Regions from separate parts of the Lysinibacillus sp. UBA5994 genome, predicted to be linked through region 1. Evidence: riboswitches for the same ligand, from Rfam matches in the RefSeq annotation. Region 1 holds a riboswitch; each other region holds the start of a gene.
The links. Region 1 has a riboswitch for thiamine pyrophosphate ahead of thiM (hydroxyethylthiazole kinase). Riboswitches for the same ligand answer to the same signal wherever they lie in the genome.
Positions count from the first base shown of each region.

Region 1 (2,206 bases):
ATTCCTGTTTTAATCGCAGCGATTGGAAAATCTTCTACTAAGGCCTCGAATTGTTTTTTTATAAAGGAAACGTCAATAGGGTAAACACCTGTTACACCCAAAGTATTTTGAGCAGTTAGAGCAGTAATAACAGAAGTACCAAACACTTCTAATTCCTGAAATGTTTTTAAATCAGCCTGTATACCCGCGCCACCACCACTATCTGAGCCAGCGATTGTTGTTACAATATGCATGAAGCTGCACCATCCTTTGATAAGCGATGTATAGCATTGAGTAAGGCTATTTGAAAATCACCAATGTCTGCAGTAAATGCGGATGCCAGTACACCTGCTTTTTTATAGTAAGTAAGTGTTTCCGTTAATTGTTGGTAAGGATTATGGCTTACACTATAGGCTGCGCCACAAATTGCGCTAAGTAAACAACCTGTACCCGTTACTTCCGTCATTTGTGGATGACCACCAGCGATCCATTGGCTATGCTTGCCATCAGTTATAAAATCGCGTTCTCCTGTGACAATAACAATGCATTGATAGCGTTGAGCCAATGATGTGGCTTCTAATTCCATAGCGATAGTGCCATGACCACTATCGACACCTTTTTGTTGCCAATTTACACCAACTATTGCTGCTAGCTCGCCGAGATTACAGCGAATCACGGCAAAGTGTATGTTTTCCAGTAAGTATCTTACGGTTTCCTTACGATAAGTTGTGGCTCCAACTCCGACAGGATCTAAAATAACAGGAATACCAAGTTTATTGGCTTTTTCACCTGCTAATAACATGGCACTTTTTGTGCGATCATTAAGTGTTCCAATATTAATTAATAATGCTTGAGCAATGGCCACCATCTCCTCTACCTCTTGGTAGTCATCGGCCATTACTGGTGAAGCACCTATCGCTAATAAACCATTTGCTTGAAAATTTGCCACTACATAATTGGTAATACAATGGATAAGTGGTTGCTGTTGACGAATTGTTTGAAAAATCATTGTAGTCCTCCTTTAGGGATGGACGTAAGCATGCAAAAAAGGCTCTTTTTGTGTAAAAATGCACGAAAAGAGCCTTTCATCTGAAAACGATGTTTATTGCTCCCTACGTCAGTATTAACTAACAGGTTCAAAGGGTCAGGTTTTACCTTCTCAACTCTTACGAGTCCCCCTGCAATCTTGCTTTTAGTTGACCAAAATGTACCATACTTTTCATATGTATTCAATAGCAAGTTTTCCTATAGATAAAATGTGACCGATGCCATATAGGAGGGTATGATAGTTGTCATGACTTTACCGAAATTAAGCACAAACCATTGAAAATGCTGAAAAAAGAGTTTTATAATGTGTCATAACAAAAGGGGGCAATTGCCATGAAAAGACAAGATTTAGTTGCACCAGAATGGTATAACATAGTAGAGGAAATTGAAAAATATGCTCAGGATGCAGCCAAAAATGCTTTAATCATTTGTGAAGAAAACCAAGACATCCAATGTATTACATATGCACATTTATTGGAAAAAGCGAATCAAGCAGCACATGTATTCACCAAGCAAGGTTTAAAGAAAGGTGATGTCATTTTAGTAATGGTACCACGTTCGGTTGAAGCATATATTGTGTATATTGCTGCATTGAAAGCGGGTTTAACTATTATTCCAAGTTCTGAGATGTTAAGAACAAAGGATATTGAGTATCGAATTCATCATGCAAATGCTAAAGCAGTTATTGCATTTGAACCCTATATTGAACAGTTCGATAAAGTAGGAAATTTACAAGACATACTGCAATTTGTCATAGGGAATGCACATGAACCTTGGCAGAACATACTTGAAAAAATGAATAATCAACCTACAACCTACATAAATCCTATCCCAACAAAAAGCACAGACAATGCATTTTTAGCCTATACAAGCGGAACAACAGGAAATCCAAAAGCAGCAGTGCATACGCATAGTTGGGGCTATGCTCATTTACGAACAACAGCACCACATTGGTTGGGTGTACAAGAAAATGATATTGTTTGGGCGACTGCAGCACCAGGGTGGCAAAAATGGATTTGGAGTCCATTTCTAGCTACTTTAGGCAGTGGTGCTACTGCATTTGTCTACAAAGGTAAATTTGAAGCAGCTTCTTATTTAGCATTGCTTGAGAGATTCAAAATCAATGTACTATGCTGTACACCAACTGAATATCGTTTTATGGCAGCGCTTGAAAATTTAC
Region 1 covers NZ_DJAU01000045.1:10,718-12,923, forward strand. The annotation lists gene thiD (bifunctional hydroxymethylpyrimidine kinase/phosphomethylpyrimidine kinase) at 1-233, opposite strand, end outside; gene thiM (hydroxyethylthiazole kinase) at 221-988, opposite strand; TPP riboswitch at 1,072-1,169, opposite strand; gene mbcS (acyl-CoA synthetase MbcS) at 1,360-2,206, shown strand, end outside.

Region 2 (2,206 bases), on a different contig from region 1:
ATGGTGAAAGCCGGAGAAATTGACCTAGAAGGAATTCAACAATACTATTAACGCTGGAAGGGGGACATTGATATGATGTATCTCGGAATGATTTTCTTTCAAATTGTTGTACCTATTTTAGTGTTACTTGTAATAGGCGCTATACTACAAAAGAAATTTCGCTTTAATTTAAAAGCATTGTCTCAGCTTATTACATATTGCTTTATGCCAGCAGCTGTTTTTGTAAATTTATATGAAACACATGTGGAATTAACTGTACTGGGAGAGGTCGGATTATTTATTGTACTCTTTATCGGTAGTCAAATGATACTCAGTCACTTTATGGCAAAAGGGTTAGGTTTAGCTAGAACAGAGGCAGCTGTCTTTAAAAATAGTGTTGTGCTCATTAACTCGGGTAATTACGGTATTCCAGTGGCTCAAATGATATTTGCCACGCAACCTATTGGAGTAGCCATTCAGGTCATGCTCGTAATCTTTCAAAATATGACTACGTATACATATGGTTTATACAATTTAATTTCTTCTACAAAGTCAGGTATGACAATCATCAAGGATTTCTTTAAAATGCCTATTATTCATGCGCTGATTATAGGTGTCGCTATGAATTATTTTGATATCGGTATTCCACAGTTTATCAAAATACCAGTAGAACATGTGGCAGATGGATTTATTGCTGTGGCCCTAATTACTTTAGGTGCGCAATTATCACAACTAGAGATGAAATCAATGTTTAATAAAACCGTCTTTATCAGCTGTTTTACGCGACTAATTATTGGACCATCTGTTGCATTGGCCATTATTTATATATTGGGATTAGATGGAGTCGTCGCACAATCACTGTTTATAGCTAGTGCCTTTCCAACATCCCGCAATAGTTCTAGTCTAGCATTGGAATATGATGTAGAATCAGCAACAGCCGCGCAAGCTGTTTTATTTTCAACCATTGTAAGCTGTATAACTGTAACCATTGTGATCTATTTTGCAGAAGTATTATTTACCTAGTAAGATAAAAAATAACTTCCATCTCTTAGTATTATCTGCTACACTAGCATCAAACTAAATAGTATTAACTAGGGGAGTCTGATGAGTCAGGCTGAGAGGGAAACGCTACGAAGTTTCTTGACCCTTTGGACCTGATCTGGCTCATACCAGCGTGGGAAAGTTAAGAAGCTATTGCAGAGTATGCAATCAATAGACCTTTACATTCGTGGCCGGATCCAAATAATTATTTTGGATTCGGCCTTTATTTTTTGGATTGTTGGGGTGAGCTAGAATCGGTCCTTATATCAAAATAAATTTAAGGGAGAGAAGTAGCTCATGTCAGTAATTAGTGAAAAGAATATTACCATTATGTCCAGCTTTGAAGGAAGCAAAAAAGTATATGTGGAAGGAACACGCCCAGATATTCTAGTACCTATGCGAGAAATTGCATTAAGTCCGACAACAGGCAGTTTTGGAAATGAAGAAAATGCTCCTATTCGAGTATATGATACGAGTGGGCCCTATACAGATCCAGCCTACCAAGTAGATATTACGAAAGGTTTACCTGCCTTACGAAATGCATGGATTCAAGAGCGAGGGGATGTAGAAGCATATGAGGGACGCTCTATTAAACCGGAGGATAATGGCTTTCGTCATGTTGATGACCCGCGTATTCAAGAAAATGTCTTCCCTGAGTTGGCGAGAAAGCCTTTGCGTGCTAAAAAAGGTAAAAATGTGACACAGCTTCACTATGCACGAAAGGGAATTATAACGCCTGAAATGGAGTTTGTAGCGATTCGTGAAAATATGGATCCTGAATTTGTACGTTCAGAAATTGCAGCTGGGCGTGCTATAATGCCTTCTAATATTAATCACCCTGAGGCAGAGCCAATGATTATTGGGCGTAATTTTCATGTAAAGATCAATGCGAATATCGGGAATTCTGCTGTATCTTCTTCCATTGCAGAAGAAGTTGAGAAAATGACCTGGGCAACTCGATGGGGCGCAGATAATATTATGGATTTATCGACTGGTAAACATATTCATACAACTAGAGAATGGATTATTCGAAATGCTGCAGTGCCAGTGGGAACAGTGCCAATTTATCAGGCTTTAGAAAAGGTAAATGGTGTAGCAGAGGATTTAACGTGGGAGGTTTATCGTGATACTCTCATTGAACAAGCTGAGCAGGGTGTGGATTACTTCACCATTCATGCAGGTGTCC
Region 2 covers NZ_DJAU01000051.1:15,168-17,373, reverse strand. The annotation lists gene B3D98_RS15550 (AEC family transporter) at 73-1,002, shown strand; TPP riboswitch at 1,063-1,177, shown strand; gene thiC (phosphomethylpyrimidine synthase ThiC) at 1,318-2,206, shown strand, end outside.
Region 2: another riboswitch for thiamine pyrophosphate. It lies ahead of thiC (phosphomethylpyrimidine synthase ThiC); the one in region 1 lies ahead of thiM (hydroxyethylthiazole kinase).

Region 3 (2,206 bases), on a different contig from region 1:
ACAGATGACGTGGAGCTGATGCTCACAACGGATACAGCCTATGCGATTCGTTTCCCTATGGAGGAGTTACCAGTTACAGGTGTGAAAACAGGCGGTGTGAAAGGGATCACACTAAAAGATGGAGAAGCCTTAGTTGGAGTCAATGTGTTACAGCCTGATGTTACCCACTATGTAGTGATTGTGACACAGCGTGGGGCCGTAAAGAAAATGAATGTCGCTGAAGTTGAAGTAGCGAGTCGTGCAAAACGTGGACTAAAAGTATTAACAGAGTTAAAAGCAAACCCTCACCGAATTGTGGCAGTTGTTCAAGCAACAGACGAGGAGCAGGTTGTGATTGAAACTGAAAAAGGTGTTCAAGAGATGATTGACGTACAAGCATTGTCTCGTGCGGATCGCCATTCCAATGGTTCATTTAAAGTGGATATTGCAACAGATGGAGCAATTTCTCATGTTGTAACAGCCAAAAAAGAACAGAAACCAAGCTAAAAGCATGCCCAGCCTCTTAGGAGCGCTGGGCTTTAAGCTCTATTCAAAAATAGCACCTTGTCATTTAAGTGAAACTATGGGTATAATAATCATCGAAAAGTTCATAGCGAAAGAATGTAGGGGGGCTAGTAATTGCTAGCTGAGATTGTGTCCGGTAGACGCTGACCCTTTGAACCTGATTTGGCTCGTACCAGCGTAGGGAACATCTATTCAAAAAGCAAAGTTTTGAAGATTGATTGCAATACGTCTGGGAGGAATCCTAGGCGTTTTTTTATGTTTTCAAGCAACAGCTTGCCAACATTGTATACGCTTTCTTCTGGTGACAACATTCATTCATGAACACTTTCATATTACAAACTGGGAGGCTTTCGCATGAAAAAATGGTTTTTTATTTTATTGGCAGCACTATTGACATTAGTAGGCTGTAGTGACAAGGATGACAAGCAGGCTGCAGACAAGCTGAAAAAGGTGTCTGTGGTACTGGATTGGACGCCGAATACAAATCATACAGGACTATATGTTGCCAAAAAACTCGGTTATTTTGAGGAACAGGGTTTAGATGTTGATATTATTATGCCTGGTGAGGCGGGCGCAGATCAGCTTGTTGCTTCTGGAAAGGCGGATTTTGGCGTGAGCTATCAGGAAGGCATAACACAGGCACGAGTCCAGGATGTGCCGCTGGTCTCCATCGCAGCAATTATACAGCATAATACATCTGGCTTTGCTTCTATTGCTTCAAAGGGCATTACATCGCCAAAGGATTTTGAAGGTAAAACCTATGGTGGTTGGGGCGCACCATTAGAGCAAGCCGTTTTACAATCACTCATGCAAAAAGAAAAGGCAGATATTAATAAGCTAGATATCGTCAATGCAGGGGATTTAGATTTCTTTACAATGATGGAAAAAGATATAGATTTTGCTTGGATTTATTATGCATGGACTGGGATTGAGGCTGAGCTGCGTGGGGAAAAGATTAATATGCTATATCTTACAGATTATAGTGATCAATTGGATTATTATACGCCAGTTTTAGCTACAAATGAAAAAATGATACAGGACAACCCGGATGTAGTCAAAGCCTTTGTGGCAGCTGCATCGAAGGGCTATGAATACGCAATTGAAAACCCAAGTGAAGCGGCTGATATTTTAATCGAAGCGGCACCTGATTTAGATAAAGCATTAGTGCATAAAAGTCAGGAATGGCTGGCTGATAAATATCAGGATGATGCCAAGCAATGGGGAGAGCAAAAGCTTTCTGTGTGGGAAAATTACGCGAAATGGATGTCTAGCAATCAAGTACTAGAGGGCGAATTTGATGCGAAAAAAGCCTTTACTAATGATTTCTTACCTAAAAAGGAGGCCAAATAAGATGGCAAATTCATTAATCAGTGTACAAATCATTCCGAAGACAGAGAAATATGAAGATGTTATACCATATGTCGATGCAGCAATTGCGGTGATCGATGCTTCTGGGGTGAAATATGAGGTACATCCATTGGAAACAACGATGGAGGGTGAGCTTTCAACATTGCTCCAAATCATTGAAAAAATGAATGAGAAGATGATCGAACTTGGTGCCATTAATGTCATTACACAAGTGAAAATTTTATATCAGCCAACGGGTATTACGATGGATACATTAACGGAGAAATATCAGTAATGAAACGTGCATTACAGAAGGGAAGGACGATAATTTTTATCGCCTTCCTCTTGTTCATAT
Region 3 covers NZ_DJAU01000026.1:46,296-48,501, forward strand. The annotation lists gene parC (DNA topoisomerase IV subunit A) at 1-486, shown strand, start outside; TPP riboswitch at 595-705, shown strand; gene B3D98_RS08310 (ABC transporter substrate-binding protein) at 859-1,854, shown strand; gene B3D98_RS08315 (thiamine-binding protein) at 1,856-2,146, shown strand; gene B3D98_RS08320 (ABC transporter permease) at 2,146-2,206, shown strand, end outside.
Region 3: another riboswitch for thiamine pyrophosphate. It lies ahead of B3D98_RS08310 (ABC transporter substrate-binding protein); the one in region 1 lies ahead of thiM (hydroxyethylthiazole kinase).